Regions from separate parts of the Clostridium kluyveri DSM 555 genome, predicted to be linked through region 2. Evidence: a T-box and tRNA genes for the amino acid it is inferred to sense, from the RefSeq annotation. Region 2 holds a T-box; the other holds one or more tRNA genes.
The links. The T-box of region 2 lies ahead of leuS (leucine--tRNA ligase). A T-box ahead of a tRNA ligase gene usually reads a tRNA of that ligase, here a tRNA-Leu.
Positions count from the first base shown of each region.

Region 1: it has a tRNA-Leu gene. The T-box ahead of leuS (leucine--tRNA ligase) is inferred to sense a tRNA for this amino acid. The anticodon was not compared.

Region 1 covers NC_009706.1:142,191-157,614, forward strand. Annotated here, with positions in the region: gene CKL_RS00730 (S1C family serine protease) at 1-277, shown strand, start outside; gene pth (aminoacyl-tRNA hydrolase) at 372-935, shown strand; gene mfd (transcription-repair coupling factor) at 1,043-4,564, shown strand; gene CKL_RS00745 (peptidylprolyl isomerase) at 4,640-5,665, shown strand; gene spoVT (stage V sporulation protein T) at 5,901-6,452, shown strand; gene CKL_RS00755 (putative polysaccharide biosynthesis protein) at 6,622-8,157, shown strand; gene yabN (bifunctional methyltransferase/pyrophosphohydrolase YabN) at 8,171-9,619, shown strand; gene CKL_RS00765 (HU family DNA-binding protein) at 9,986-10,309, shown strand; gene CKL_RS00770 (RNA-binding S4 domain-containing protein) at 10,407-10,652, shown strand; gene yabP (sporulation protein YabP) at 10,716-11,006, shown strand; gene yabQ (spore cortex biosynthesis protein YabQ) at 11,038-11,448, shown strand; gene CKL_RS00785 (FtsB family cell division protein) at 11,576-11,848, shown strand; gene CKL_RS00790 (S1 domain-containing RNA-binding protein) at 12,028-12,438, shown strand; tRNA gene CKL_RS00795 (tRNA-Leu) at 12,564-12,652, shown strand; tRNA gene CKL_RS00800 (tRNA-Met) at 12,659-12,734, shown strand; tRNA gene CKL_RS00805 (tRNA-Met) at 12,746-12,822, shown strand; tRNA gene CKL_RS00810 (tRNA-Leu) at 12,833-12,921, shown strand; tRNA gene CKL_RS00815 (tRNA-Met) at 12,928-13,003, shown strand; tRNA gene CKL_RS00820 (tRNA-Met) at 13,016-13,092, shown strand; gene spoIIE (stage II sporulation protein E) at 13,353-15,424, shown strand, end outside.
Region 2 covers NC_009706.1:3,644,594-3,660,017, reverse strand. Annotated here, with positions in the region: gene CKL_RS17570 (metallophosphoesterase) at 1-359, shown strand, start outside; gene CKL_RS17565 (DUF2225 domain-containing protein) at 440-1,252, opposite strand; gene yjbM (GTP diphosphokinase) at 1,372-2,163, shown strand; gene leuS (leucine--tRNA ligase) at 2,195-4,630, opposite strand; T-box leader at 4,793-5,002, opposite strand; tRNA gene CKL_RS17550 (tRNA-Gln) at 5,122-5,196, opposite strand; gene CKL_RS17545 (hypothetical protein) at 5,276-5,794, opposite strand; gene CKL_RS17540 (J domain-containing protein) at 5,821-6,408, opposite strand; gene CKL_RS17535 (DUF5685 family protein) at 6,392-7,273, opposite strand; gene CKL_RS17530 (class IV adenylate cyclase) at 7,283-7,822, opposite strand; gene fba (class II fructose-1,6-bisphosphate aldolase) at 8,039-8,980, opposite strand; gene CKL_RS17520 (DUF4363 family protein) at 9,368-9,748, opposite strand; gene CKL_RS17515 (DUF421 domain-containing protein) at 9,760-10,440, opposite strand; gene CKL_RS17510 (nucleoside kinase) at 10,636-12,282, shown strand; gene CKL_RS17505 (acetyl-CoA hydrolase/transferase family protein) at 12,634-13,947, shown strand; gene CKL_RS17500 (hypothetical protein) at 14,179-14,556, shown strand; gene pssA (CDP-diacylglycerol--serine O-phosphatidyltransferase) at 14,620-15,141, opposite strand; gene CKL_RS17490 (TVP38/TMEM64 family protein) at 15,351-15,424, shown strand, end outside.

The DNA.
Region 1 (15,424 bases), 460 kb from region 2:
TTTAGGTATATATGGTGAAAGTGTAACATCACAGAATAATAATGTTCAAGGAGTGTACATACAACAGGTGGAGAAAGATAGTGGTGCTGCAGCTTCAGGTATAAAACCTACGGATATATTGACTGAAATAGATGGTAAGAAGGTAAAGAGTTTATCAGACATAGAAGGGATACTGCAAGGACATAAGGTAGGAGATAAGGTTGTGGGGAAGATATGGAGAAATGGTAAGATCATAGAAATAGAAATAGTTCTTTCTGAAAATAAAGAAAGCGAATAATAAAGAGACTATATGTAAGTCTCTTTATTATTTATGTTTTTTAGTATAATATATTATTAAGATGATAATTTAAAGCTTAGATTGGAGTAAGAACATGTTTTTAATAGTTGGTTTAGGGAATATAGGAGTTAAATATCACCGTACAAGACATAATATTGGATTTGATTTTATAGATTTAGTAAGCAAAAAGTATAATATTACCTTAAATAGGGAAAAATTTAAAGGAAATTATGGAGAAGGGTTCATAGGACAAAATAAAGTTATATTATTGAAACCTGGTACTTATATGAATCTAAGTGGGGAAAGTGTAAGAGAAGCTGTAAATTTTTATAAGATTGAAAATGACCGTATGATAATTATATATGATGATATAGATATAGATATTGGAAGGTTTAGAATAAGGCATCGGGGAAGTGCTGGAGGACATAATGGTATAAAGAATATAATATTAAATCTAGGAACGGATGTATTTCCAAGAATAAAAATAGGTATTGGACATCCTAATGTAGATCTTGTATCTTATGTTCTTGGAAAGTTCTCTGAAGATGATAGGATTAATATAGAAAAGGTTTTAAAAACTAGTGTAGAAGCATTAGAGTGTATTATGGATTTTGGCATAGAAGTAGCTATGAATAAGTTTAATGGATTTAAGCTGTGAAATTTTATAATGTTACTTCAAACCGTTTAGTTTCTTTAATATAGAGAAACTAACGGTTATTGTGCGTTTGATTTTTTATGAATAAATATTATAGGGTGGTTGTTAAAATGAGACTAGATGGACTTATGGAACCTATTAGAAAAAGCAGTGAATTTAAAGATATTATGGCTGGGATAGATAGAAAAAAGTTTCCTATAGCGGTATTTGGACTTTCGGAATCTTCTAGAAGTTATTTAATATATGCAGTATATAACCAGCAAGATAAGCCTTTTTTAATTATTACTCATAGTGATGTAGAGGCTAGAAAGTTATATGAAGATTTGTGTTTTTATTTACCACAAGTATATTATTTTCCTACTAAAGAAGTGGTGTTCTATAATATAGATGCTATATCTGGGGATTTAAGGTGGGAAAGATTAAAAGTTATAAGAGAAATGTTGAATCCGGGGAAAAAAATCATAATAACTTGTGTGGAATCCTTAGCTTCTGTGTATGTGCCTGTAGAATTGTATAAAAATTATATATTTAAGATATCTGTGGGGGATAAAGTAGATTTTAAAAATATTAGTGAAAAATTAATACAGTGTGGATATGAGAGAATGGAAATGGTAGAGAGAAGAGGACAATTTTCTATAAGAGGGGGTATAATGGATATATATTCTCCTATTTCACAAGAACCCTATAGAGTTGAATTATTTGGTGATGAGGTAGAATCTATTAGAAATTTCAATTTAGAATCTCAAAGAAGTATTGAAAAGATGAATAATATAGAAATATTTGCTGCAAAGGAGATTATATTTGACAGAGAGCGAATTGAAATAGGAAAAAGCAAAATAAAAGAGGATTTAGCATCAATAATAGAAAAATTAAAAGAGAATAAAAATAATGAAGGAATGGAAAAGATAAAAACGATAACAAACAAAAATCTGGAAACCCTTCAGGAAACATGGACATTTGAGAGTATAGATAGCTTCCTACCTTATTTTTATGAACATACTTCTTCTTTCTTAGATTATGCAAAAAATTATTTTGTAATTGTAGATGATATAAAAAGATGTAGTGGAAAATTAGATAGTGTATATTTTGAGTTTCTGGAAAATTATAAAAATTTTCTGGAAAGGGGGAATGTATTACCAGGACAGAGTAAAATGTTACTTGATAGATCTGAATTAATTGATGAATTTAATCATAGAGAAATTATTATATTAGATGCCATTGCCAAATCTACTAAAATTCTTCCACCAAAACTAATAGTAAATTTTACCCAGATAACTTTAAATAATTATCAGGGCAAATTAGAGCTTCTTATTGAAGAAATAAAGCATAAGAAATCTAAAAGCTTTAAAATTTTAATTTTATCCGGTACAAGGGCAAGAGGAGAAAGGCTAGTAGATACCTTAAGAGACAATGGAATTGAAAGTAGTTATAGGGATGTGGTGAATGAAATTAAGCCTGGCGAAGTGGTTATAACTTTTGGGAATCAATTAAAAGGGTTTGAGTATCCAGAGATTAAGATAAGTGTTATTTCCGATAAAGAGGTTTTTGGGAAGGCTAAAAGAAAAAATATAAGAAAAACTAATAAAAAGGGAACAAGTAAGATAAAAAGTTTTACAGAGTTGAAACCAGGGGATTTTATAGTTCATGTAAACCACGGTATAGGAGTATATAAAGGAATAAAACAGTTAGAACTTCAAGGGCATAAAAAGGATTATCTGGAACTTGTGTATGAATGTGAGGATAAATTATATGTACCAGTAGAACAGCTTGATATGGTACAAAAGTACATAGGCTCAGAAGGGAAAAATCCAAAGATAAATAAACTAGGAAGCTCAGAATGGAGTAAAGTTAAAAAGAAGGCAAAGAAATCAATAGAAGAGATGGCGGAGGACTTGATAAAATTATATGCAATCAGGTCTACTTTAAAGGGATATAAATATTCAAAAGATACTATATGGCAAAAACAATTTGAGGATGAATTTCCCTATGAAGAAACTCCGGATCAGCTATCTACTATACAGGATATAAAGATGGATATGGAATCAGATAAAGTAATGGATAGATTACTTTGCGGGGATGTAGGCTATGGCAAAACGGAAGTTGCAGTGAGGGCTGCTTTTAAAGCGGTGATGGATGGCAAGCAAGTAGCTTTTTTAGTTCCAACTACAATATTGGCACAGCAGCATTATAATAATTTTATTCAAAGATTTTCTGATTTTCCTGTAAAAATAGACATGATAAGTAGATTTAAAACTGCCGCACAACAAAAGGCTACTATAAAAGCTGTTAAAATAGGGGATGTAGATGTACTTATTGGAACTCATAGGATACTTCAAAAAGATGTACAATTTAAGGATTTGGGACTTCTTATTATAGATGAAGAACAAAGATTTGGAGTTAGCCATAAAGAAAAAATTAAACAGATAAGAAAGAATGTAGATGTATTAACTTTAAGTGCTACTCCTATACCTAGAACACTTCATATGTCCCTTGTGGGAGTTAGAGATATAAGTGTTATAGAAACACCACCAGATGAAAGATATCCTATACAAACTTATGTAGTTGAATACAATGACCAGCTGATTAGAGATGCTGTTTTAAGAGAGTTAAGCAGAGGAGGACAGGTTTACTTTGTGTATAACAGGGTAGAGAATATAAAGGAAATGGCATCTTACATAGCTAAGTTGATTCCAGAAGGTAAAGTGGCAGTGGCTCATGGTCAAATGCAAGAGAGGGAACTTGAAGGAATAATAATGGACTTCATGCAGAATAAGTATGATATTTTAGTATCTACTACTATAATAGAAACGGGCATGGACATACAAAATGTAAATACCATGGTAATATATGATGCGGATAAAATGGGACTATCTCAATTATATCAATTAAGAGGAAGGGTGGGAAGAACTAATAGAATAGCCTATTGTTATTTAAGTTATCGCAAGGATAAAGTTCTTAAAGAAGTGGCAGAAAAAAGACTTAAGGTTATTAAAGAATTCACTGAATTAGGTTCTGGATTTAAAATAGCATTAAAAGATCTGGAGATAAGGGGAGCAGGCAATATGATGGGTTCCTCTCAACATGGGCATATGGCAGCTGTAGGATATGACTTATATTGTAGAATGCTTGAGGATTCTATAAAATTGATAAAGGGTGAGATAGATAAAGAACCGGTGGAAACCACAGTGGAATTGAAAGTAGATGCATATATACCGGATAATTATATAGAAAATGAAGTCCAAAAAATAGAAGTGTATAAGAAAATAGCCGCTATAAGTTCCTATGAAGATATGTTGGATATAAAAGAGGAATTAGAGGATAGGTTCTATGATATACCACCATCTGTGTATAATTTGATGGATATAGCTTATATAAGAAGTATAGGTAAGGAACTTGGAATAGAATCTATAAAAGAATCAAAAAATGAAGTGGTTTTTACCTTTCAAAATGAAGATAGAGTAGATAAAAATGTATTAAAGGCATTGGTGAAAACTTATTTTGGTAAAATAGTCTTAAAAATGAATAAAAAACTTAGTTTTGGATATACATTAAAAGATGTAAAGAGAGAAAACCTTTTGAGTAATGTTAAGGAGATTGTTAAATATATGATACAAATATATGAACAAAAATAGTTTTGTAGTAAAAATGCTTTTATGTTAAAATAAATTTGTATTTTGTAAAACTTGAAGAAAGTGGGGGAATAAACTGTGAAAAATATAGGAAGGTTGGCGGTTACTGCACTTATAGCAGTATTTATATTTTCAGTAACTGGATGCAATATGATAGAGAAAACACCAGAGGCCATAGCTAAGAGTACGGTAGCAGAGGTTAATGGGGAGAAGATAACAAGAAGTGATCTAGATAAGGATCCAAATACAATACAATTAATAACCCAAGTTAAGCAGCAATATGGGGAAAACTATAAAGAAAATGAAGATGCGGTTAATACTATAAAGACTCAAAAAGAGCAGATACTTGATGATTTAATTACAAATAAGGTAGTTGCACAAAAAGCTAAGGAATTGAAACTTTTACCGGATGAGACTAAACTTAAATCTGATATGGAAACTCAAATTGCACAGCTTAAAAAACAAAATTTTAATGATGATGCAGAACAATTTAATACTGCATTAAAGGCACAGGGATTTACTGAAGAATCATTTAAAGCTATGTTTTTATCGCAATTGAGAACTCAGCAGACTCTGGAAAAAGTAACTGAGAGTATTTCAAAAAATATAAAAATAACAGATAAGGAAATAGAAGATTATTATAATACCAATAAGAGCAAATATACAGAACAACCTAATAAGATGCATTTAGCTCATATACTGGTAAAAACTGAAGATGAAGCCAAGAAAGTAAAAAAGAGATTAGATGATGGAGAAGATTTTGCAAAAGTTGCAAAAGAAGTGTCACAAGATACAGCTAGTAAAGATAACGGTGGAGATTTAGGAACTGTAAATTATGATAATTCAGGGTATGATGCTGATTTTATGGCAGGAGCTCTCGCATTAAAAGAAGGTGCCATATCGGCACCAGTTAAAAGTAGTTTTGGATATCATATAATAAAATGTATAAAAAAGGAAGAATATCCAGTTAAGGCTCTTAGTGCAGTTAAGGATCAAATAAAAACACAACTGGAAAGTGATAAAAAGAACAGTTTAGTTTCCCAAAAAATTCAGGAGTGGAAAAAAGCTTCTACCATAACTAAAAAAGAAAAAAATATTATATAGAAGAGATTACATATCAAGTGATTCTTAGAAAAACTTATATTTAACTTGGAATGTTCTAAATTTATTTAGAAAATAACTTTAGAATAAAAAGCTTTGAAAGAACTGTAGTATTGTATTATTACAGTTTTTTTAAGTTTTTTCTAATTTAAATAACAATTGTGTATAAAATTTCATGTTTAGAAAGATAATATATAATACAAGTTATATATAATTTTTAAGGAGGAATCAATTAAGTATGAAAGCAACAGGAATTGTTAGAAGAATAGACGATTTAGGTAGAGTTGTTATACCAAAGGAAATAAGAAGGACTCTTAGAATAAGGGAGGGAGATCCTTTAGAGATATTTACAGACAGAGAAGGAGGAGTCATACTGAAAAAATATTCTCCTATTGGAGAGTTAAGTGATTTTTCAAAAGGGTATACAGAGTCACTTCAGCAGACTATAGGTCATATAGTTATGATTTGTGATAAAGACAGCGTAGTATCCGTAACTGGTACACCAAAAAAGGAATATATAGAAAAGAAAATAAGTCCTGAACTAGAAAAACTTATAGAAGATAGAAGGACAGTATCAACATGTAGGAATGAAAATCAGATTATTCCGTTATATGATGATGAGGATATAGAAGGAAAGTATTCAGCTCAGGTTATATGTCCTATAATAGCAGGAGGAGATGCAATTGGAGCTGTAATAATAGTGTCAAAAGAAGAAGCTGAATTTGGGGATGTGGAAATTAAATTAGCCGAAACTGCATCATCCTTTTTAGGAAAGCAAATGGAACAATAGATAATAGTGGCAGCAAAGCTGCCATTTTATTTTTATCCCTTGATACATTAAGACATTATTGACTGAAATATAAAAAATATTCACTTAAAGTAATAATAGCCTCCGGTTTTAAATAATTATAAACAGGGAAATAAATTGTTTGGGAATATAGTAAGCTGGAGGTATATTTATGAAAAAACAATCGCTTATAAAAGGAACTGTTATATTAGGAATAGCGGGTATAATATCTAAATTTTTAGGCCTATTTTTTAGATGGCCTCTTCAAATGCTTATTGGAGATGAAGGTGTAGGGTATTATCAAATGTCTTTTCCATTATATATGTTTTTTATTGCGGTGGCGTCGGGCATACCGGTAGCAGTATCTAAAATGGTATCTGAAAGAAATGCTACAGGAGATTATGAGGGAGTAATTCAGGTATTTAAAAAATCCGTACTTTTAATGTTTGTTTTAGGGACAGGTTTTACGGCCATACTTCTTATATTTTCTGACCCAATTATACATTTTTTAAAATGGGATAAAAAATCCTATTATTCTCTAGTAGCAATTGCATTTGCACCTATGTTTATATCTATAATGAGTGCTTTCAGAGGATTCTTTCAAGGACTCCAAAATATGAATTATACTGCTATGTCTCAAGTGGTAGAGCAAATAGGAAGAATATTGGTAGGAGTTGGACTTGCATATTTACTTTTACCTAAAGGTATAGAATATTCCGCAGGAGGGGCAGCATTAGGAGCTGCTGCAGGAGGGCTATTTGGGGGAATATATCTAATAATTAAATATGTTCATGTGAGAAAAGAGATAAAGGTATTTAAAGTACCAGACAATAAAGAAATATTGACTAAATTACTATACATAGCAGTTCCCGTATCTCTAGGAGCGGCTGTAAGCAGCATAATGAGTCTTATAGACTCAGCTTTGGTACCCCAAAAATTACTAGAAGCGGGATTTACATATAGAGATGCTGCCATATTATATGGACAACTCACCGGGAAAGCGTTTATATTAATAAATGTCCCCTTAACATTATCCTCTGCATTATGTGCTTCTCTAATGCCTATAATTGCAGAATCTCATATATTAAATAAAAAGGTTGATGTTATAAACAAAGTGGATTTATCCTTTAAACTTTCTAATGTAATTGCATTCCCATCCATGTTAGGATTATATACTTTGGCATATCCAATTTTGGATCTAATATTTCCGGGTCAGTCTGCAGGCTTTAATATACTACAATATTCAGCCTTATCTATACCATTTATAATATTAGTGCAGACATCTACAGCTATATTACAGGGAGTAGGATATTATATTAGACCTGTATTTAATTTAGCTGTAGGATGCATTATAAAAATAATTATAACTTTATCCATGGTACCTGTTCCTTCTATAAATATTTATGGAGCAATTTTAGGAAGTATAGGAGGATATGCGGTAACATGTGTTTTAAATATAATATTTTTAAGTAAAAAGTTAAAAATAAATATAAATTACTTCCAGACTATGGTTAAACCAGCATTTGCTTCTTTTTTTATGATAGGATCTGTTGTAATTATATATTGGTACGTCTATAATTATACCATGAGCAGCAGAATAGCCTGTTTTTTATCTATTATTTCAGGTCTAATTATATATATGCCTCTTATAGTTGTATTTGGCATATTTAAATATAGTTATATAAAAGATAAATTTTTAAAGAAATAAGGAGAGGTTACAAGTGATTAAAGTAGTAGGATTAGGTCCTGGTTCTCCAGATTCCCTTACCATGGGTACGATTGATATACTAAAAAATACAGATAAAATTTATTTAAGAACAGAAAAACACCCTACTGTAATCTATTTAAGACAGTTAGGCATTAATTTTGAAACTTATGATTATGTATATGAAAAGGAAAAAAAATTTGAAGATGTATATAGTAATATTGTAAAAGATTTAATATTTAAAGAAAAACAATTTAAAGAAATAGTTTATGGGGTACCAGGTCATCCACTGGTAGCGGAGAAATCTGTTATGTTATTGTTAAAACTGTGCGAAAAGCAAGCTATAGATGTAAAAGTGATACCTTCAGTTAGTTTTATAGATGTAATTATGGAAAGATTAAAAATAAATGTAGTTGAAGGAATAAAAATAATAGACGCTTTTGATATAAAAAGTCATCTGGTGGATAAACGAGTAGGAATAATAATAACGCAGGTATATGATAGGCTAATTGCATCAGAGGTAAAATTGGCACTTATGGATTATTATAAAGATGATACAAATATATTTTTTATAAGAGCTGCGGGGGTTGAAGGAATAGAAAGTATAAGGCAAATTAAATTATATAAGCTTGACAGACAAAGTGATATAGATTATTTAACCTCGGTTTATATACCTAAAGGTATAGAACTCACTTATGATTTAAAAGACTTGTTAGATATAATGGAAAAATTGAGGAGTGAAACAGGATGTCCCTGGGATAAGGAGCAAAATCATGACAGTTTAAAAAAATACCTTATAGAAGAAAGTTATGAAGTTGTAGAATCCATAGAAGAAAAAGATGATACAAAATTAGTAGAAGAATTAGGTGACGTACTGTTACAGGTGGTTTTCCATTGTCAAATAGGAAAAGAGGAAGGTTTTTTCAATATAAATGATGTAATTAGGGCTATATGTGATAAAATGATAAAGAGGCATCCACATGTATTTGGAAATATGAAAATTCATAATTCTAAGGAGGTGTTAATAAGCTGGGATAAAATAAAGAAAAAGGAACAAGGATTAAAAACATATACAGATGAACTCAGACATGTAGCTAAAACTTTACCGGCCTTAATGAGAGCTTTTAAGGTTCAGGAAAAAGCCGCAAAGGTAGGTTTTGACTGGGAAAAAGTTGAATATGCTTTAGATAAGGTATTAGAGGAATATTATGAAGTTAAAGAGGTATATAAAGGTGAACAAAAGGTAAAAATATTAGAAGAAATAGGGGATTTAATATTTGCATGTGTAAATGTTGCAAGATTCCTTGACATTGACCCCGAGTTTGCATTAAATTATACTATAGAGAAATTTATAAGGCGTTTTGCATATATAGAAAAAAATTCTAGGGAACATGGACTAGATATGGCAAATATGACTTTAGATGAAATGGATGAACTTTGGGAGGAAGCCAAAAATAAGTTTTAAATATTTTGTATAAAAAAGAAGGAATTTTTAATTATGTATAGAATATGCTAATATGCCTATATAAAAAATATGTTTAGTAATTCAGAAAACAATAACAATTTTAGAGATATGTACAAATATACATAAATAAATAGTAAATATTTTTTTGTATATTATCTAAGTGTATTTAAGGTTCATCCACATATTTTGTAATTTGATATTTGTAAATAATACAAATGTATTTAAATTAGGCACTCTCAACATACAATTGATAATAAATATTAATTATCATAAAATATAAGGGTGAACCTGCATTTGTTGATTAAATTAAATTTTAATTTTAAAATTTAATTTAAGAATAGCCAAAGCTTCGTTTATAGTATAGGTATGTATATTTGTGTACTTTTATCTATAAAAATAAGAGGAGGTAAAAAGATGAATAAATCAGAATTAATTGTTGGTATAGCAGAAAAATCCAAGTTAACTAAAAAAGATGCAGAGGCAGCTTTAAAGGGATTCATAGAAAGTGTAGAGGAGACATTAGAAAAAGGAGAGAAAGTTCAATTAGTAGGGTTTGGAACATTTGAAACAAGAAAAAGAGCTGCAAGAGTTGGAAGAAATCCAAGGACTAAAGAAGTAATAAACATACCAGAATCAACAGTTCCTGTATTTAAGGCTGGTAAGGAATTTAGGGATAAAGTAAATAAATAGTATAGTTTATACAAAACGCCTGGATGAAAATCCGGGCTTTTCCTTTTAAATGTATGATATAACAAACTAAATAAGTATTAGAACAGGAGGATTAAATATGAGATTGGATAAATATCTTAAGGTATCCAGAATAATAAAGAGAAGAACGATAGCAAAGGAAGCATGTGAAGGCGGACGAGTTACTATAAATGGTAAAATGGCCAAACCTAGTACAGAAGTTAAAGAAGGAGATATAATAGAAATTAAATATGCAAATAGATCCTTAAAGGCAAAGATCCTGGATATTCAAAATCATGTTAAAAAAGAAGAAGTTCAAAATATGTATGAAATAATTTCAGGTTAAGAATATATGGTAATATAATTTATTCAGTTCACATATATTTATTATATGTGGAGGGGATGTTTTATGGAGAAAAAAGAAATAAATATAGAACATAAGAAGAGTCTTCTGAGTCTTGAAAGTAGGAGGAAGTTAATTTTAACGGGTATTATAGAAGTAGTCAGTTTTAATGAAGACCAAATAGTTTTAAATACTAATCTTGGAACCCTCAATATAAAAGGAAAAGATCTGAAAATGAATAAGCTGGATGTACAAAATGGCGATGTTGTTATTATAGGAGTTATAAATGCCTGTGTATATACAAGCAGTGAACCCAGAAAAAAGAGACAGAATCTAATATCAAAGATATTTAAATAATAAAGATATAGTTATTTAGGAAAGGGTTATTATGATTATATCAATAGAAGAGCAAATTCGACTTATAGCATTTAGTATTATGGCAGGAATAATAACCGGAATATTATTTGATTTTTATAGGTTAATACGAGGATACTCTAATCTAAGTAGAATAATAATGTTTATAGAAGATACTCTGTTTTGGATATTTACAGCTATAATTGTATTTGTGTTTTTACTTTATACTAATTATGCATATATGGGCATGTATGCATATGTATTATTAGCAGTAGGCATATATATATATATGAAATTTTTCAGTAGTATATTTGTAAAATTTCACAAGAGTCTATTTAAAGTGTGGGGAAGGATTTTTAGGATAATTATAAACATATTATGTTATCCATTTCAGTACGTTATTTATAATATCGCAAGAAAAAATAAAAAAAATTATAAAAATTAACTTGAAGAAAATGAAAAATCAAATTACAATATAAATATGATGTTTTGTAGTTAATAGATTATTAATGTCTGTTGAAAAAAGTATATGCTATAGATATTTTAAATCATAGAAGATTGGTGATTGTTTAATGAAAGTAAGAATTAAATGGAAAAAAATATTTTTTTTATTAATAATTCTATATGCGGTATATATTTTTGTAAGTCAACAGATTACTATGTATAATATAAAAAAACAGATTACTGAGAGAAAAGTTGAAGAGATCAGGATGAAACAAAAAAATCAAAAATTACAGGATGAAGTTAAGATGTCTACATCTGATGCTTACATAGAAAAGTTAGCTAGAGAAAAATTAGGTCTTATTAATGAAGGTGAAACTCCTGTAATAGACAAAAATAATTAATAGTCATCAATATATAATAAATAATAAAAGTAGAATTTTAAGTGTCTACAGAAATTATGGAGGATAAATTGTTGTGGAACTAGAAAAGATTTCAGGGAAGGATCCAAGGAGTCCCACTCTGAAAGGGAAGAAAAAGATTATATTATATAGTATTATTTTTAAGGAGGAGTCTTTTTAATATGACCTTAAAGGCAGGAAGCATACTAGAAGGTACAGTGATTAATATTACCAGTTTTGGAGCATTTGTGGACGTTAATGGTAAAACAGGATTAGTGCACATATCTGAAGTGTCAGATACCTATGTTAAAAATATAAGAGATTATTTAAAAGAAAAAGATAAGATAAGAGTTAAAATAATTTCTATTGATGATAATGGCAAGATAAGTTTATCTATGAAACAAGCAGAAAAGGATAAAAAAAGCTTGAGACCTCAGGAAATAGACTGGCAAAAAGAAAAAGTCAGAAATAATCAAGGTAGTTTTGAAGATAGGCTATCTAAGTTCTTAAAAGATAGCGAGGAGAGATTTCAAGATATTAAAAAACATCAGGATTCAAAAGGCAAAGGGTACAAAAAATCATCTAATTATTAGTAAAGTAGGTTAAAGAGGCGAGGTGCCTCTTTATTATTTTGTGAGATTAAAAAGTTTCATAAAATGGTTGACAATAAAATATTTATCATATATAATAACTTATGTCGTCAAATTGAGACTTTGTTGCTGGAGTGGCGGAACAGGCAGACGCACAGGACTTAAAATCCTGCGGGCTTTAAAACCCGTACCGGTTCGATTCCGGTCTTCAGCACCAAGATAGCGCGGGGTGGAGCAGTTGGTAGCTCGTCGGGCTCATAACCCGAAGGTCGTAGGTTCAAGTCCTTCCCCCGCAACCAAAATTATACAAGGCGGAATAGCTCAGTTGGCTAGAGCATTCGGTTCATACCCGAAGTGTCGTAGGTTCAATTCCTATTTCCGCTACCATTTTAAATTTGCTGGAGTGGCGGAACAGGCAGACGCACAGGACTTAAAATCCTGCGGGCTTTAAAACCCGTACCGGTTCGATTCCGGTCTTCAGCACCAAAATAGCGCGGGGTGGAGCAGTTGGTAGCTCGTCGGGCTCATAACCCGAAGGTCGTAGGTTCAAGTCCTTCCCCCGCAACCAAATTGTATATAGGGCGGAATAGCTCAGTTGGCTAGAGCATTCGGTTCATACCCGAAGTGTCGTAGGTTCGATTCCTATTTCCGCTACCAGTAGCTTGCAAATTTTTGCAAGCTTTTTATGATTATATAGTATTTGAGTCATATATTTAAAATATTTTGAATTTTATGGGTCTTACATGAAAAATATAAATATAACTTTTATATATATTTACATCAAAGTGAAAATTGATAAGAAACTTGGACATTATTGTCCTAAAAAAAATATACTATTATTTCATGTTATGACATTTATTTCCATTCATTACTGGTATAATTAATAACAGTAATTTTATAAGGTGGGTGGTATAATAATGCAATATGGAGTAGAGGTTGTTACTTATCAAAGAACGGAAAAGTTAAAGGGAGAAGAAAAAAAGCGTAAATTTGAACAAATGAGAAATATAGTAAAATTAATATTTTATTTCTTATGTGGATTTTTAGTATCTAGGGTCATGATGGTAAATCTTATGGCTCCTTTTGGCATAGCTTTTTTTATATCTATGGCTTTATGTGAAAAAAGAAAACCTGCATTAGTAACAGGAATTGGTACATTACTCGGATATATTTCAATATATGGAAATATAAAATATCTTCCTTCTTATTGTATAGTGACTGTTACATTAGTAACTCTAAATTATATATTAAAAAATAGTACTAAGGTTAAAAAGTTAATTTTATTTTTTGTTATTACTTTTTTAGAGTTTTCTGCTTATAAATTTTTTGCAATTAATCTTTCACCTGGGGTGGCTATTTTAAATTCTATGTTTGAAATTATGTGTATATTCCCATTATATTTTATTATTAATTATTCTATAATATGTTTTAATCAACTAAAGACTAGACATCTTTATAGTAGTGAAGAAATAATTAGCATGTCTATAACTACTTCATTAATTATAGCGGGTACTTGGGGAACGGCTATTCAAGGCGTATCTATTAGAAATGTAGTAGCATTGACTTTTATACTTATATTAGGTTATGTAAAAGGAAGTGCTTCGGGTGCTGCAGGTGGTGTAGCTATGGGTACAATAATAGGAGTGACATCTAATGATATGATGACCTATGTTTCAGTCTATGGGTTATGTGGACTTATATCAGGCTTGTTTAGAGAAACAGGTAAATGGATGAGTGGTGCAGGTTATATCATAGGATTTGCTGTATTAAAGATGTATTCTAATATAGGCTCCCAGTTTAAAATAATAGAGGTACTTATAAGCTGTATTATATATTTTGGAATACCACAGAGTATATATAGAAAAGTAGAATTAGAATTAGATTGGCAAAAGAAACAAGAGCATTTAAAGGAGAATTATGCGGATAAAATTAAATCTATTTTTATGCATAGGCTTGATAGTTTTTCTCATGTACTTAATGATATATCCTCTGTTCTTTCAAGGCTGGCTAGTAATAATAAGCTTACTATGAAAACTAAGAGTAGCGCACTTATAGAAAATTTAGCAGACAGAGTTTGTTCAAATTGTGATATGAATAATATGTGCTGGAAGAGAGAAACTTTTTATACTTATAATGCATTTTTAGAATTAATACAGAATTATCAGGAAAATAAAAAGTTTATTCCAGAGGAACTGCAAAAAAAATGTACCAGAAGAACTTTGCTTTTAAAGAATACTAAAGAGATTGTAAATAATTATATTGTAGACGAGATGTGGAAGAGTAGATTAAGTGAATGTAGGGAGCTATTGGCATATCAAATAGGCAATATGGGAAAAACTGTAGGTGAGATAGTACAGGATTTAAACTTAGATGTGAGGTTTAATACATCAGTAGAAAATAATATACGGAGGCTCTTAAACAAAAATAATATAAAGTACAAGGATGTATTTTGTTTTAAGGATAAAAATGAACATCTAGTTATAAATTTATCTATGGAAGTCTGCGGAGGAAAACAAGATTGTGTAAAGAAAATATTACCTTTAATTAATAATGTAACTGGGAAACTTATGGCCTTAAGTAAAGATAGTTGTGATATAAATTTTTCAGCGAATAGCTGTAGTGTAACTTTTGAAGAAACTCCAAAGTACCACATTGTCACTCATGTGATTAGCCAATGTAAACATGGAGAAAAGTATAATGGGGATAGCTATAGTTTTTGTAAACTACCAGATGGTACCTATATGACAATTATAAGTGATGGAATGGGTTCTGGTCCTCAGGCTGGAGAAGAGAGCAGTGCTGCCGTTGAACTTATAGAGAAATTTGCAAAGTCAGGTTTTAATAAGATGACTGCTATTAATACAGTTAACTCTATTATGGGGATTAAATTTACTGAAGATGAAAAATTTTCTACATTAGATTTGAGCAGTATAAATTTGTATAAAGGAGAAATAGATTTTATGAAAGTTGGAGCTACAGCTAGTTTTAT
Region 2 (15,424 bases):
ATGAAGATTATGCCATATGTGGCACTAGGGGATGGATTTGTCCAGGAAGTGAAAATTTTTCAACTCATGATAACAAAATATATAATAGAGAACTTTTGAGAATGAAAAATTCTTTGAATTCCGCAGTGAAAGCTGGATATAGTAAATTTATAGCTATGATTCATTATCCCCCTATAGGAGAAAAGTTTATGCATTCTGATTTTAAATGTATGTTTGAAAAGTATGGTGTGGAAAAAGTTATATATGGACACCTTCATGGAGAATCTCTTTCAAAATCCATAACTGGAGTTATAAATGGAGTGGAGTATATATTGACTTCTGCGGATTATATAAATTTTAATCCAATAAGGGTACTATGAAGTAAATTACAGGCTATATTGCAAGCTTAAAATGTTTTTAAAACAAATTTAATTTGCATTTAACCTGTAAGATTTAAATGTTATTTGTGAAATTTAGAAAAAATACTTTGTTTTTTATTGTCTTTTAAATCATCTCCTAAATTATCTTGAGATTTTGTGTCTTTTATATTGAGTTTTATTAAATCCTTTTGATCTCGGGCCATATTTTTAATTTTTTGTGGTGCTGTAGGAGCTGTTATTACTTGTCCAAACCATATTAAAGATTCCTCTTCTTTACCGGTACGTCTGCAGAGTTCTCCTATGAGGTACATGGTAGTAAATATATCCATACCAGATATGGGAAAATTCTCATTATAGTAGGCGTTTTTGAAGTTTTCAAGGGCATAGTTTAAATACTCCAGTTCACTTTTTTTATCTTCTTTTAAGCGGAACATCCAGGCCAGTTTTATAAGATTATTTGCTTTTTTGCTGGATCTGGCTTTAATAATATCATAATTTAATAGGGATAGTTTGTATCTTTGTATTGCTAAATTTAAATTATATACTTCAGGGTAATTTTTACTGTGCCATTTAGGTGAAATTTCAATCCTTATTATGTTTGCATCGAAATCACTTAAACGTTCAAAGTCGTTTTTTATAGATGCATAGCCACATCTATTACATACCCATACATCATAAAAATACGGATTTATAATTGAATATCTTATGAAAAAATCAGAATCTTTTTTTAATATTCTATATGAGGATTTTTTTATAGCTCTAGCATTAAATACCGTACTACAAACAGGACAAGTTATCTTTTTATTATAAAGCATTAACTTTTGCTTATCTTCATCATATAGTTGATTCTTGTTCTCTGAAGTGTCTGAAGTTGAAAATGTGTTATCAAGCATGTCTGTATCACCTCCACTAATTAGTATAATTATTATATCAAACATGGGGATTAAAATCATATATTTTTGGTATATTTGATATAATGTTATTATATACTTTTCTGTTGGAGGTGATTTATATGGCTATAGGGGAATGGAAAACATTTTTAATACCATATGACCAAGCTGTAGAAGAATTAAAAGTGAAATTTAGAAGCATACGAAAAGAATATAGAAGAAGGAATGAATATTCGCCAATAGAATTTGTTACAGGCAGGGTAAAAGAGATATCGAGTATATTAGAGAAAGCTAATAAGTTCAATATACCACTTGATAGAATAAGATATGAAATAGAAGATATAGCAGGTATAAGGATTATGTGTCAGTTTGTAGATGACATAGATAAAGTAGTTAAGATAGTAAGAAATAGAAAAGATATGAATATAATGTATGAAAAAGATTATATAGATAATGTAAAAGAAAGCGGTTATAGAAGTTATCATGTAATAATTAAGTATCCCGTTAATATGGCAGAGGGAGAAATGGAAATACTGGCAGAATTTCAGATAAGAACACTTGCCATGAATTTTTGGGCTACTATAGAACATTCCTTAAATTATAAATATAAGCAGGACATTCCCGATCATATTAAATTAAAACTTAAAAATGCCGCGGATGCTGCATTTCAGCTGGATGAGCAAATGCTTCAAATCAAAGACGAGATAAAGGATGCCCAAAAATTATTTGAAGTGAAATCCAATCTAGTCTCTGATATAATGAATAATATATTGACATTGTCATCCATGGGTAAGCTAGTTGAAGCAACAAGGTATCAGGGACAGTTAAATAAATTAATTGAAGAGGGAGAAGTATTTGAGTTAGTGAATTTGTTAAGAGCTACAGAAAAGTTACTTAAAATTTATAAACAATAGATTAATAAGAAAACCACCAGTGAACTGGTGGTTAAGGTTTAACTACTATATTTACAAGTCTTCCTTTTACTACTATAACTTTCTTTATATTTTTTCCCTCTAATAAAGGTTTAATATTATCATTGGATATGGATAACTCTTTTATTTGTTCATCACTTAAATTTGTAGGTATATTTATTTTAGCCTTAATTTTACCGTTTATTTGAATGGCTATTTCTACTTCTTCTTTTACTAAAGCCTTAGGGTCAAATTCAGGCCATTTCTCATTAAATATAGAATATTTTTGTCCTAATACCTCCCATTGTTCCTCTGCAAAGTGAGGTGCAAAAGGAGCTATTATCTTTATAAAATCAAGTATAGTATCTTTTAAAAGGGATATATTTTTAGTATCCTCCTGAATATATTTATAAAGTGAATTTGTAAATTCCATAATTCTAGCAATAGCTGTGTTGAATTGAAATTTTCCTGCATCTTCTGATACGGATTTTATTGAATAATTTCTTGAGTAATTTAATTCTTTTTCTGCAGCATCCATTGAATTTTTAAAGTTCTTACCACTATTTATAAGTTCTTTTATATTTCCTACAATTCTTTCAATTCTATCTACAAATTTACTCATGGATTTAATACCGTCATCGTTCCAGGCACCACCCTCGGCATAGTCAAATCCGAACATTAAGTACATTCTAAATACATCTGAACCATATTTTTGTATGCAGTCATCTGGAGATATGGTATTGCCTTTGGACTTGCTCATTTTTTGACCATCAGGTCCAAGTATCAGTCCTTGATGTCTTAAAGATAGAAAAGGTTCATCGAAATTTAAAAAACCCATGTCTCTAAGTGCTTTAGTGATAAATCTAGCATACAAAAGGTGCATACATGCGTGTTCAGGACCACCTACATACATATCTACAGGAAGTAGTTTATTTATCTTATCCTTGTCAAAGGCTTTTTCTGTATTCTTATTATCGGCATATCTTAAGTAATACCAGGAGGAACACACAAATGTATCTAATGTATCAGCCTCTCTTTTGGCAGGTTCACCGCAAATAGGGCACGTAGTATTCATAAACTCTTCTGATTTTAGAAGGGGAGATTTTCCATCAGGAGAAAATTGTACATTATAAGGAAGTTCAACTGGTAAATCACTTTCTGGTACTGGGACTGTACCGCATTTTTTACAGTATATTATAGGTATAGGTGTTCCCCAGTATCTTTGTCTTGATACAAGCCAGTCTCTTAATCTATAATTTGTTTTTCCAGAACCTAATCCAATGTTTTCTAGTTCCTTGGTCACAGCTTCTTTACCTTCTGGAGTATATAATCCATTGAATTTATCACTATTTATCATCTTTCCGTATTCTACATAAGGTAAGGAAGAACCTCCTTCTATAACTCTTTCAATAGGTAATTTGTATTTTGTGGCAAATTCAAAATCCCTTTCGTCATGAGCAGGAACTGCCATTACAGCACCTGTACCGTAGGTGTTTAATACATAATCTCCTATCCATATAGGTACTTTTCTTCCGTTTATAGGATTTATAGCGTAGGAACCCGTAGATACACCTGTTTTTTCTCTGGTAATTGATTGTCTTTCAATGTCGGTCTGCTTTTTAGCAGCTTCTCTATATTTTTCAATTTCTTCTTTATATTCTTCTTTAGTGACACTATCCACTAAATCATTTTCAGGGGATATGACTACATAGGTAACACCAAACAATGTATCCACTCGAGTGGTAAATACATTGAATTTTATATCAGAATCCGCTACTTTAAAAGTTACATCTGTACCTGTGGATTTACCCATCCAGTGTCTTTGCATAGCTTTTGTCTTTTCCGGCCAATCTATATTATCAAGGTCTTTAAGCAATTCTTCAGTGTAATCTGTTATTTTAAAAAACCATTGTGTTAGATCCTTTTTTGTAACTTCCGTACCACAGCGTTCACATTCACCTTCTTTTACTTGTTCATTGGCAAGTACTGTATTACAGCTGGGACACCAATTTACAGGGGCATTTTTCCTATAGGCCAAGTCGTGTTTATATAATTGGAGAAATAGCCATTGATTCCATTTATAGTAATCAGGGCGGCAGGTAACTACCTCATTCTCCCAATTGAACATAGCTCCCATGGATTTAAGCTGTTTTTCCATGGTATCAATATTCTTTTCAGTAGAATCTTTTGGATGAATTCCAGTCTTTATGGCATAGTTTTCAGCAGGAAGACCGAAAGCATCAAATCCCATGGGCTGGAATACATTATATCCTTGCATTCTTTTCATTCTGGCCCAAGAATCTACAGGTGCATAGTTAAACCAGTGACCTGCATGTAAATTACTGCCGGAAGGATAAGAGAACATCTCTAGAGTATATAATTTTTTGCTTGATTTTTTTTCGTCAAATGTATAAATATTTGTTTGATCCCATTTTTGTTGCCATTTTTTATCTGTTTTAGTACTGTACATAATATCTTCTCCTTTTACTTATGTTTTTATAGATTAAAGAGATCTGATAAATTAAATCAGATAAGAAACAGTAAGTTTTAAATAATTTTAATTTAGACTTCCACATTTTTTTATTTCAGTATAGTTTTAGAATATAAAAAAAGCTTTTCATCTCTTAGTATTGTAAGAGACGAAAAGACTACTTTCCGCGGTACCACTCTAATTAAATCAATAAAATTGATTTCACTCAAAATAAATAACGGTTTTTACCGTATCTGATTTTTTCAGATAAAGCTCTTAAGGTGAGTTCATATTCTATTCACGCTGTTTTTCACCCTGCAACAGTTCTCTTTGGTGATATAAATACTACTATTCCTTCTTCAAAGCTAAGTATTGAATTATTTTACATTTTATAATAGTAATTGACTTTTTGTCAAGAGCTACCCTTAAATAAAGTAAATTATAATTTTAAAATTATTTTAAAAGAGAACCCGTAAAACAAGAGTTCTCTTTGGCTGCCCATGCTGGATTCGAACCAACAGATGCCTGTTCCAGAGACAGGTGCCTTACCATTTGGCGAATGGGCAATATTATGTGAATCTCAACACTAAATATTATATCATCCTAAATTTATATGTCAATAGTTTCATTTTAATAAAGTACAATTTATTTTAGGGCTTTTAGTATATATTTATTAGTGTAATTTATAAACAATGTTAATAAATAATCGTATATTAAAAATACTATTTGTATTCCTACTATAATTAAATATAAATTAAATTTTATTTTTAAAAGTTCAGGAAAAAACAAACTATATAACAAGAATAGTATTAATAAACATAAATTAAAAAATAATAGTTTTAATATGATTTCAATAGGTAGTTTTCTTATTTTTTCTATATAGTATTTAATAAGTCCATAAAGACCGAAAAATACCACATAGGATAATACTGTTCCCTTTAATCCACATATTAAGAGAGATAATAAGGCAGTTGAAATATAAATTGTAAAGGCAATTTTTTCATTTGTAATTATTACAGCTAAGGGGATAACAAGTGAAGACAGGCTCAGTAAATAAGTTTTATTTAAAGGAACTATCCCACTTAAGTACACTAAAATAACGCCTATGGCAGTCAATAGGCCTCCCTTGGCAATATAAGAGGAATTACTAGAAATTTTAGCCATACTAAAATCCATCCTTTCTTTAAATATTAACAGCCCCCGCAATCACCACAATCACAAAGACAGTCAAGACAATATAAGGTAGCACAAATATTGCATATATCATCTCTTCTTCTAGTATCGTAATAAGGCTGTCTATAGGAATTATTCATTCCTCTGAGCTTGTTGAGCGCATTTTGATATTTAAAGTTGTTGGGATCAAGACTACAAGCCGTAGTCAAATTATTATAAGCATCATTATACCAGGCTCTTCTCATATTTAAAATTCCCATAAGATAATGCCACTGAGCATCTCTTGTCTTGATTCCCATAAGTACTGATTCCGCATTTCTAATATTACCATTATAAATATCATTTTCTACAGATTGATAAATCGAAGAGTTAGAGCCGCTGTAAGCATTATCACTCCTGCTATCATATGTACCTTTTGATGGGTTCTTCATTAAATAATCGTAAGCCTCATTTATTTCTCTCATTTTATCTTCTGCTAAATCTTTAAGTGGATTATTGCCATATTGATCAGGATGATATCTTTTTGCAAGAGTTCTATAGGCTTTTTTTATTTCCTCTTGTGAAGCATTTTCATTTATTTCTAGTATTTCATATGGATTTTTCATTTTTGTAAACACCCCTTTTAAATACTCTATCCATTTTATCTAAAAGTCCATATTGTAGTATATTATAAATTAATTCTTTATTTTTTTTTATGGGAAGCCTGTTAAAAATATTTGTGCATTGTGCTGCACAAGTTCCTAAAATAAAATCTATTCTAGGCATTATTTCTATTATAAAATTTTCATAACAAAGATCTTTATCATTAAAGCAGACATTTATGGCATTAAATTTATTTTTCTGCATATCCTTTTTTAAATCATCAAATGCATCTATAATATATATCCATTTTCCTAGATTATATCCAAGTAAATACAAGTCTCCAACGGAAGCATTATAATTGTTATAAGATTTTAGTATAAATCCTGTAAGGTCTCCAAAAGGATGGGATAAAGCATCTATGGACATACTTTGGGAACTTTTTTCTAGTGTATATAAGTTTTCAAGTTTATTTTTTATATTTTCAAAAATACTTTTAAAGTTGTCAGGCATATTACTTAAATACCTTTTTAAGCATAAATACATTATTCTGCCCTTTAAAGAATTCTCATCATAAACATCATCTAGAACTTTAAAATAGCTTAGAGATATATTACAAAAAGCTGCATATTTTAAAGGAGCGTTATCTTTTAGAATAATTTTTTTATTTGCAGGATGGAATAAACAGCGTTTTTTCATATAAACTTGATTGTCACATTCTAATGAATCTAAAAGTAGAGCTAAAAAAGTCATATCATAGTTCAAAGAAACCCTAGGTATATTTCCTATATTGTTTTTTATGGATATACATAGCCCACAATAATAGGCTTTGAATTTTTCATAATCTTTCATTTTAAGTTCCATTTTGCATGGGGTTACATAACCAAACATATAATTTTCCTATCTTTTTTTATTTCTGCCCAATATTTCATATATGGTTTCAGAGGTGGTGTCCCCTAAAGAATAGCCAAGTAAATTTACTATTTCATAGAGTTCCTGGTCATTTGTTGATTCTATCTCTAAATAGGGAAATGGACAAAAAGATTTTTCATTTATATCTATTTCAATTAAACTATGTTTGTATTTGTAACTTTCTCTGTATTTTTTTATAGATTGCAATAATTTTAATCCCAGTGTTTGAAAAATATTTTTTCCTGCTTCCCTATTCAATATTTCTGTTTCATTTTCTTCCATTACTTTATATTTTCCCTGGCTCAAAAGTATTTTAGTAGTCATATAACAATGAGTAGAATTATGTATTAAATCTTCTATAACTCTTATTCTAGCATATCCTTTATTCTTTATTAAAAACCCATTTTCAAAATCATATATTTCATTTATCTGATTCTCCATTTTAACCTTTAAAGCATTAACTGCTTTTAATTTATTTCGTATATCCTCAGGGTCTATTTGTATTATTCGTGTTTCATACTCCTTCATAAAATTCACTCCATTTACAAAACTACTTATTTTGCATTATACCATAAAAGTGAGTTAGCATAATTAATTTAATAAAATAAAATGATAGTGTTCGAATAAAAATAAAGAACTTTCCTCAATTTAGGAAAGTTCCATAATATAATTTTTATCCAAACGCGGCAATCAGCTAATATTCCCATCTTCTTCAAAGTGGGGGGATAAGCGTGGCTAACGTGCCTAGATAAGTTCTTCTAAGGAATTGGATGAGCCTAAAACATTGTCTATTTTATCTTCAACAACTTTTTGAATAGCATCTCTTCCGGCACCTAAATACTTTCTTGGATCGAAAACCTTTGGACTATCTCCAAAAGTTTTCCTTATAGCAGCAGTCATGCTCAACCTAAGGTCTGTATCCATATTTATTTTACATACAGCCATACTGGAAGCTTTTCTAAGCATATCTATAGGGATTCCTTTGGCATCAGCTATGTTTCCACCATATTTATTACAAGTTTCCACAGCTTTAGGATCTACAGCTGAAGCTCCATGGAGAACTATAGGAAAGTTTGGAAGGTTTTCCTGTATTTTTTCTAATATATCAAATCTTAATTTAGGTTTGAAGTTTGGAGGAAACTTAAAAGCTCCATGGGATGTTCCTATGGCTATAGCTAGAGAATCTACACCTGTTCTATTTACAAAGTCTACAGCTTGTTCTGGATCTGTATATATATGATCTGAAGCAGATACTTCATCTTCAATTCCTGCAAGTACACCAAGTTCTGCTTCTACTACTACCCCGTGAGAATGAGAATATTCTACTACTTGTTTGGTTTGAGATACGTTGTCTTCATAATCTAAATGTGAACCATCAAACATAACAGAGGTAAAGCCTGTTTCTATACACAATTTTACAGCTTCAAAATCTGGACCATGATCTAAATGGAGGGCAATATCTATTCCAGTATCCTCTACAGCAGCATCTACCATAGCCTTTAAATATTTTGGTCCTGCATATTTCATTGCACTTGCTGAACATTGCAGGATAACAGCAGAATTTTTAGCTTTAGCCCCATTTACCACCCCTTGAATTATTTCCATATTGTTGATGTTAAATGCACCTATTGAGTAATGTCCTTTGTAAGCCTTTTCAAACATTTTTTTAGTAGTAACTAATGCCATTTCTTATTCCACCCTTTCAATAATAAAATATTTTAGGTATCTGAGAGTAAATAATAATTGCAAGATAATAAGTCTATTTTTAAACATTATTGTGTAAAATAGATTCTCATATCAACTATTTATTTGTTTCAAGATGCCTTTTTTAAAATATATATTCTTAATGTTATTTTAAATGCTAATACTGTTAACAACTAATTTCCATTATACATTAATATTTAGTATTTTCCATAATCTAATCTTTAAAATTTTTTTAATTTGATATTTATGGTTATCATGATATTAAGTATATGCTATATATTAAACAATATACTATAAATATATAACATATACAATTATAGTATATCATAAATAATTTATTTTTACTACAATATCAATATTATATATTTACTAGAATAAATTCTCTATATTTAATTGCTGCATATGAAGTATACTGTAAATTGAATTTTTTATTATATCTACAGAGATTAAAGCCTCTTCCTTATTTTTGTATGTTATATGGTGAATAAGTTTCCACAATTCATTATTGATATCCTCTATTTCATTATAGTTTGAAAATATGGATAATTTAGATGAATACTTTTTCCATTCTGACATAAAATGTTCAGAATTTCTATAGGATTCTTCCCAGTTATTTGATTGAAGAGTTTGTTCTATTTTAGTATTCAAATTTTGTAATTTCATACAGACGGTATTTAAATATTTTATGGAGAATATTATAGAAAACAACATTAAAATAAATATAGAGAAAGATACTATTGTGCTTTTCATTTAATCACATCCTAGTTACTTTTTTCTTTTAATTGATAATAAAATTTTCCCTTTGCATCTAGAATAGCTATTAGTATATCTTTTGTAGAAGATATACTATTTTTTTTCAGCATATTATATAGCCAATCCTCAGTCTTTTCCGCTTTGATCAAGTTTTTCGAATTTACTTTTCCGTCTAATACCAAAGTTATAGGTAAGGTATCCTGGGTAGATTTTATCTTTAAATCTGCCCGAGTTACAGGAGCAGATTCTGTTTTAGGTATAACTGAGAGTTGTCCGCTGGTTTCAAGTATGGCATATTCCACATCAGCTAAATTATAATATCCTTGCATTCTAAGCTCTTCTATCAAATCATTCATATTAAATTTTTCATTTTTTAATTCTTTTAAATTTAACTCTCCCTTTTCAATTAATATACTGGGCCTTCCATTAAAAAGTAATCTCATTTTTTCACTTTTTAACTGACATAAGCCCATTAAAGTCTGCATCATTAAAAGCGTTATTATGGGTATTACTCCGTGGATTATGGAAACTCTGGTATCTTGCATTGGAAGAGAGGCCAATTCTGATATCATTATTGCTATAGCCAGTTCAAAAGGTTCCATTTCACCTATTTGTTTTTTACCCATGAGACGCATGGATATAACCACCAGTAAATACAAGACAATAGTTCTAAAAAGTATTGTAAACATAAAAATCACCTTCTAAAATTTATAGTTAATTATATTTTTACATTTAATATAGAAAATTATAAGTAAAATTAACACAATTATAATTAAATATGAAGTATAATATATTACTAAGGAGTTGAAGTTTATATGGGTAATAAAGATATTCAATTAAAAGATAAATGTATCAAACCCTTTTTACACAGGGAACAGAATGATATGTTGAAATTAAAATTGAATGGTAAAGATATATCAGTTCCATTTGGAACTAGTCTATATAAAATATTTAAAGATAATTATGATATCTGTCATATACCTATAGTATTAGCTAAAGTAAATGGAAAGTATTATGAATTTACTAATTCCTTGCAGGAATCTGGGATATTTGAAACTGTGGATATAAAGGATCCATTGGGTAACAAGACCTATATAAGGACACTTCAGTTTGTGCTTATTAAAGCTGTATACGATTTATTTCCGGAAGCTAGGGTAGTTATAGAGCATTCACTAAGTAAGGGCATATTTGGAGAGATTCATAAAAATACACCACTTTCCAGGGAAGATATAAAACTTATAAAGGATAAAATGGATGAAATAATAAAAAAAGATATGTATATAAAAAAAGTGGAGATGAAAAAAGAGGAAGCCATAGAAATTTTCAGAAGTTACCATATGGAAGATAAAATAACGCTTTTAAAGCATATAAATGCAGAAAAAGTAAAATTATATGAATTGGATGGAAGGTACGATTATTTTTATGGTTCCATGGCATTTTCTACAGGTGTATTAAAACTATATGATATTATGTATTATGAGCCAGGATTTATACTTAGATATCCTGTGGAGTCAGATCCCTATAATCTGCCTGAATTTTTGGAATATAAAAAATTGAGTAATATATTTTATGAAACCAAGCAGTGGGATAATATACTAGATGTAGGGAATGTAGGTTCTCTAAATGATAAAGTAGAAAGCAATGAAATTATAGATATGATAAGGGTAGCTGAAGCACTCCATGAGAAAAAAATTGCATATATAGCAGATATGATATGTGATAGAAGTGAAATAAAGGTTGTATTAATTGCAGGTCCAAGCTCCTCTGGGAAAACTACCTTTGCAAAAAGACTTTCTATACAGCTGAGAGTAAATGGAATTAAACCGGTTCCAATTTCTTTGGATGACTATTTTGTAGACAGAAAGTATACTCCTAAAGATGAAAATGGTAATTATGATTTTGAATCCATATATGCTCTGGACTTGAAACTCTTTAATGAACACTTGGAATTTCTTATGAAGGGTAAGGAAATTGAAATTCCCTCCTTTGATTTTAAAGAAGGTAAAAGGGTATGGAATGGAAAACAAATAGTACTTCCACAAAATGGCGTGATTGTAATTGAAGGAATACATGGGCTGAATGAAATATTAACTTCTTCAATAGCTGCAAAAAATAAGTTTAAAATATATATAAGCGCTCTTACACAATTGAATGTGGACAATCACAATAGAATAGCTACTACGGACGTGAGGATAATAAGAAGAATAGTAAGGGATTCTTTTTATAGATCATTTAGTGGAGAAGATACTTTGAAAATGTGGTCCTCTATAAAAAGAGGAGAAGAAAAAAATATATTTGTATTTCAGGAAAATGCGGATATTATGTTTAATTCCACGCTAGTGTATGAACTCTGTGTATTGAAAAATTATGCATTGAAAGAATTAACAAAAATAAAAAGTTCCAGCCCTGTATATTATGAGGCATTAAGACTTAAAAGTTTTTTGCACTTTTTTAAATCTGTAGATTTAAAATTTGTTCCTGACAATTCTATTTTAAGAGAATTTATAGGAGGTAGTTGTTTTTATAGTTAATAATGTATAATTTATAGTAACAATTAGTCCATATTGTGGTATAATTTAAATAAGTACTTTGTAGAATTAAATTATGAAATAAATGCATTTTTACAGTTGTGTGGGTTGCAATATGTCATAAATTAAGTAAATAAAAAATATATTGACTTTTAAGAATATGTATATTATACTCATGATAAGATAATAGGCACTTTATGATGTATTTTTATAAAATTCAACAGGTATTTTTTTGCAAGGTGTTGTTATTATTTTAACAAGTAATTATATCCATGTTCTCACCTGCCCATAAAATGAGGAAGGTGTTTTTATTTAAAAATTAATTAATAAAAATTTTGAAAGGTGGTTTTTAGAATGGTTTTTAAAAATTGGCAGGATCTTTATAAAAGTAAAATTGTTAGTGCAGACGAAGCTGTATCTAAAGTAAGCTGTGGAGATAGCATAATTTTAGGCAATGCTTGTGGAGCATCTCTTACACTTTTAGATGCCTTGGCTGCAAATAAGGAAAAGTATAAGAGTGTAAAGATACACAATCTTATACTTAATTATAAAAATGATATATATACTGATCCGGAATCAGAAAAGTATATTCATGGAAATACTTTCTTTGTAAGTGGAGGTACAAAGGAAGCAGTTAATTGTAATAGAACAGATTATACTCCATGCTTTTTTTATGAAATACCAAAATTATTAAAACAAAAGTATATAAATGCAGATGTAGCTTTTATTCAAGTAAGTAAGCCTGATAGCCATGGATACTGTAGCTTTGGAGTATCAACCGATTATTCACAGGCAATGGTACAGTCTGCAAAGCTTATAATTGCAGAAGTAAACGATCAGATGCCAAGAGTTTTAGGAGACAATTTTATACACATTTCTGATATGGATTACATAGTAGAAAGTTCACGTCCAATTCTAGAATTGACTCCTCCTAAAATAGGAGAAGTAGAGAAGACAATAGGAAAATACTGTGCATCTCTTGTAGAAGATGGTTCTACACTTCAGCTTGGAATAGGAGCTATTCCAGATGCAGTACTTTTATTCTTGAAGGATAAAAAGGATTTGGGTATACATTCAGAAATGATATCCGATGGTGTTGTTGAATTAGTTGAAGCAGGGGTAATTACAAATAAGAAAAAGTCCCTTCATCCAGGAAAAATAATTATTACATTCTTAATGGGAACTAAGAAATTATATGATTTCATAAATGATAATCCTATGGTAGAAGGATACCCTGTAGATTATGTAAATGATCCTAAGGTTATTATGCAAAATTCTAAGATGGTATGTATAAACTCCTGTGTAGAAGTGGATTTCACAGGACAAGTGTGTGCTGAAAGTGTAGGATTTAAACAAATAAGCGGTGTAGGTGGACAAGTTGATTACATGAGAGGAGCTAGCATGGCTGATGGAGGAAAATCAATTCTTGCTATACCATCTACTGCAGCTGGCGGCAAAATTTCAAGAATAGTTCCTATTTTAACTGAAGGAGCGGGGGTTACTACTTCAAGATATGATGTTCAATATGTTGTTACAGAATATGGTATTGCACTTCTCAAGGGCAAATCCATAAGAGAAAGAGCTAAGGAGCTTATAAAAATTGCACATCCTAAATTTAGGGAAGAATTAACAGCTCAATTTGAAAAAAGATTCAGTTGTAAGCTTTAAGATTTATTAAAAATAATATTATTATAAAACACATTAAATTATGGAATTTTATATTTAATAGTTTAATGTGTTTTTTATTTTGTTATATAGTATTGAAAATTTCTCCCTTTGTTAGCATGATTTTTATTAAATAGTAATATAGTAATATAGATGATATACATTAGAAAATATAAGTTAATTACAATGCTTGGATAAATTATTATATGATAAATTTAAGATAGGGTGATAAATGTGTCTCATAGAAAATTAATGGAGGAGTATTATTGTGATATAAATAATCTGACAGATTTATTATCTAAATTATCAAATAACTATAGACTGCTTATAGGAGGTGCTGGAGAGATGAATTCTATGGCGGTATCTCATAAAAAAGATATTAAAGATGCACTGCATAGAGCAAATAAGGTGGGTGATATAATTGATAAAGTGTTAAATACATTGGAAAAATCTACAGGAGGATATGTGGAGTATTGTAAAATGAGAGATGAAATTATGAAGGGAAAGATGATGGTTGAGTACATAGAAACTGAAATAAATGAGGAGCTGTTTTTGAATAGCTTAGATGATTTGGAAGATAGTGACGATGGTGATGATATAAAGGAAGATTAGGCATAGAGTGTTTCGCCTAATCTTTTATATAGAATAATATAAGGTATATATCTTTTTATGATATTAAACTTTTTTAAATTTATAATTGGATATCATAAGGTAAGAAAGTGCTACAATAAGTAAAATTGTAATTTCAGAAGGGAGAGGGTGATTTAAAGTAAGTAGACAATAGAGGGATATAAACATACCTGTAAAAGTTATAGGAATACCTAAAAATTCCCCATCAAAATCAGTAACATTAAATCTTGCCAATCTATAAGCACCAGATATTGGTAACAATAGCACTAATAAATACCCTATTAGTCCCAATTGTGAAAAATTGTAAATATTAAAAACCAGTACTGAAGGGGCCACACCGAATGAAACCAGATCCGCAAGAGAATCTAATTCTTTACCTAAATTACTAGAAACCTTCAAAAATCGGGCAATTCGTCCATCGTATCTATCGGCTAAACATGCAAGTAATATAAATACACCAGCCCATATATAATTTTCTTCAAAAGACATCATTAAAGACATTACACCACAACTAAGATTAGTAAATGTGAATACATTAGGCACAGAACTTTTGGCTATTTTAGCCATTGTAATCACTCCTTAAAATAAAAAATATTTTATTGTTTTAAATGAGTAAAAAGTATATAATTACATAAGCTAATTATAACCCATTTTAATAAATTAGTTAAGTAAAATATAATATATAGTATATTTATATACATACATATTGACATTATTTACAAAAATAATGCAGTTCCATTAAGATTAATTTTTGTTAGAAGGATAGTTAAAAATTTATGATATATAATAAAAAAAGTATTTTAAAATATACAGTAAATATTTTGTTAATTATATTAATTACAGTTGTGAT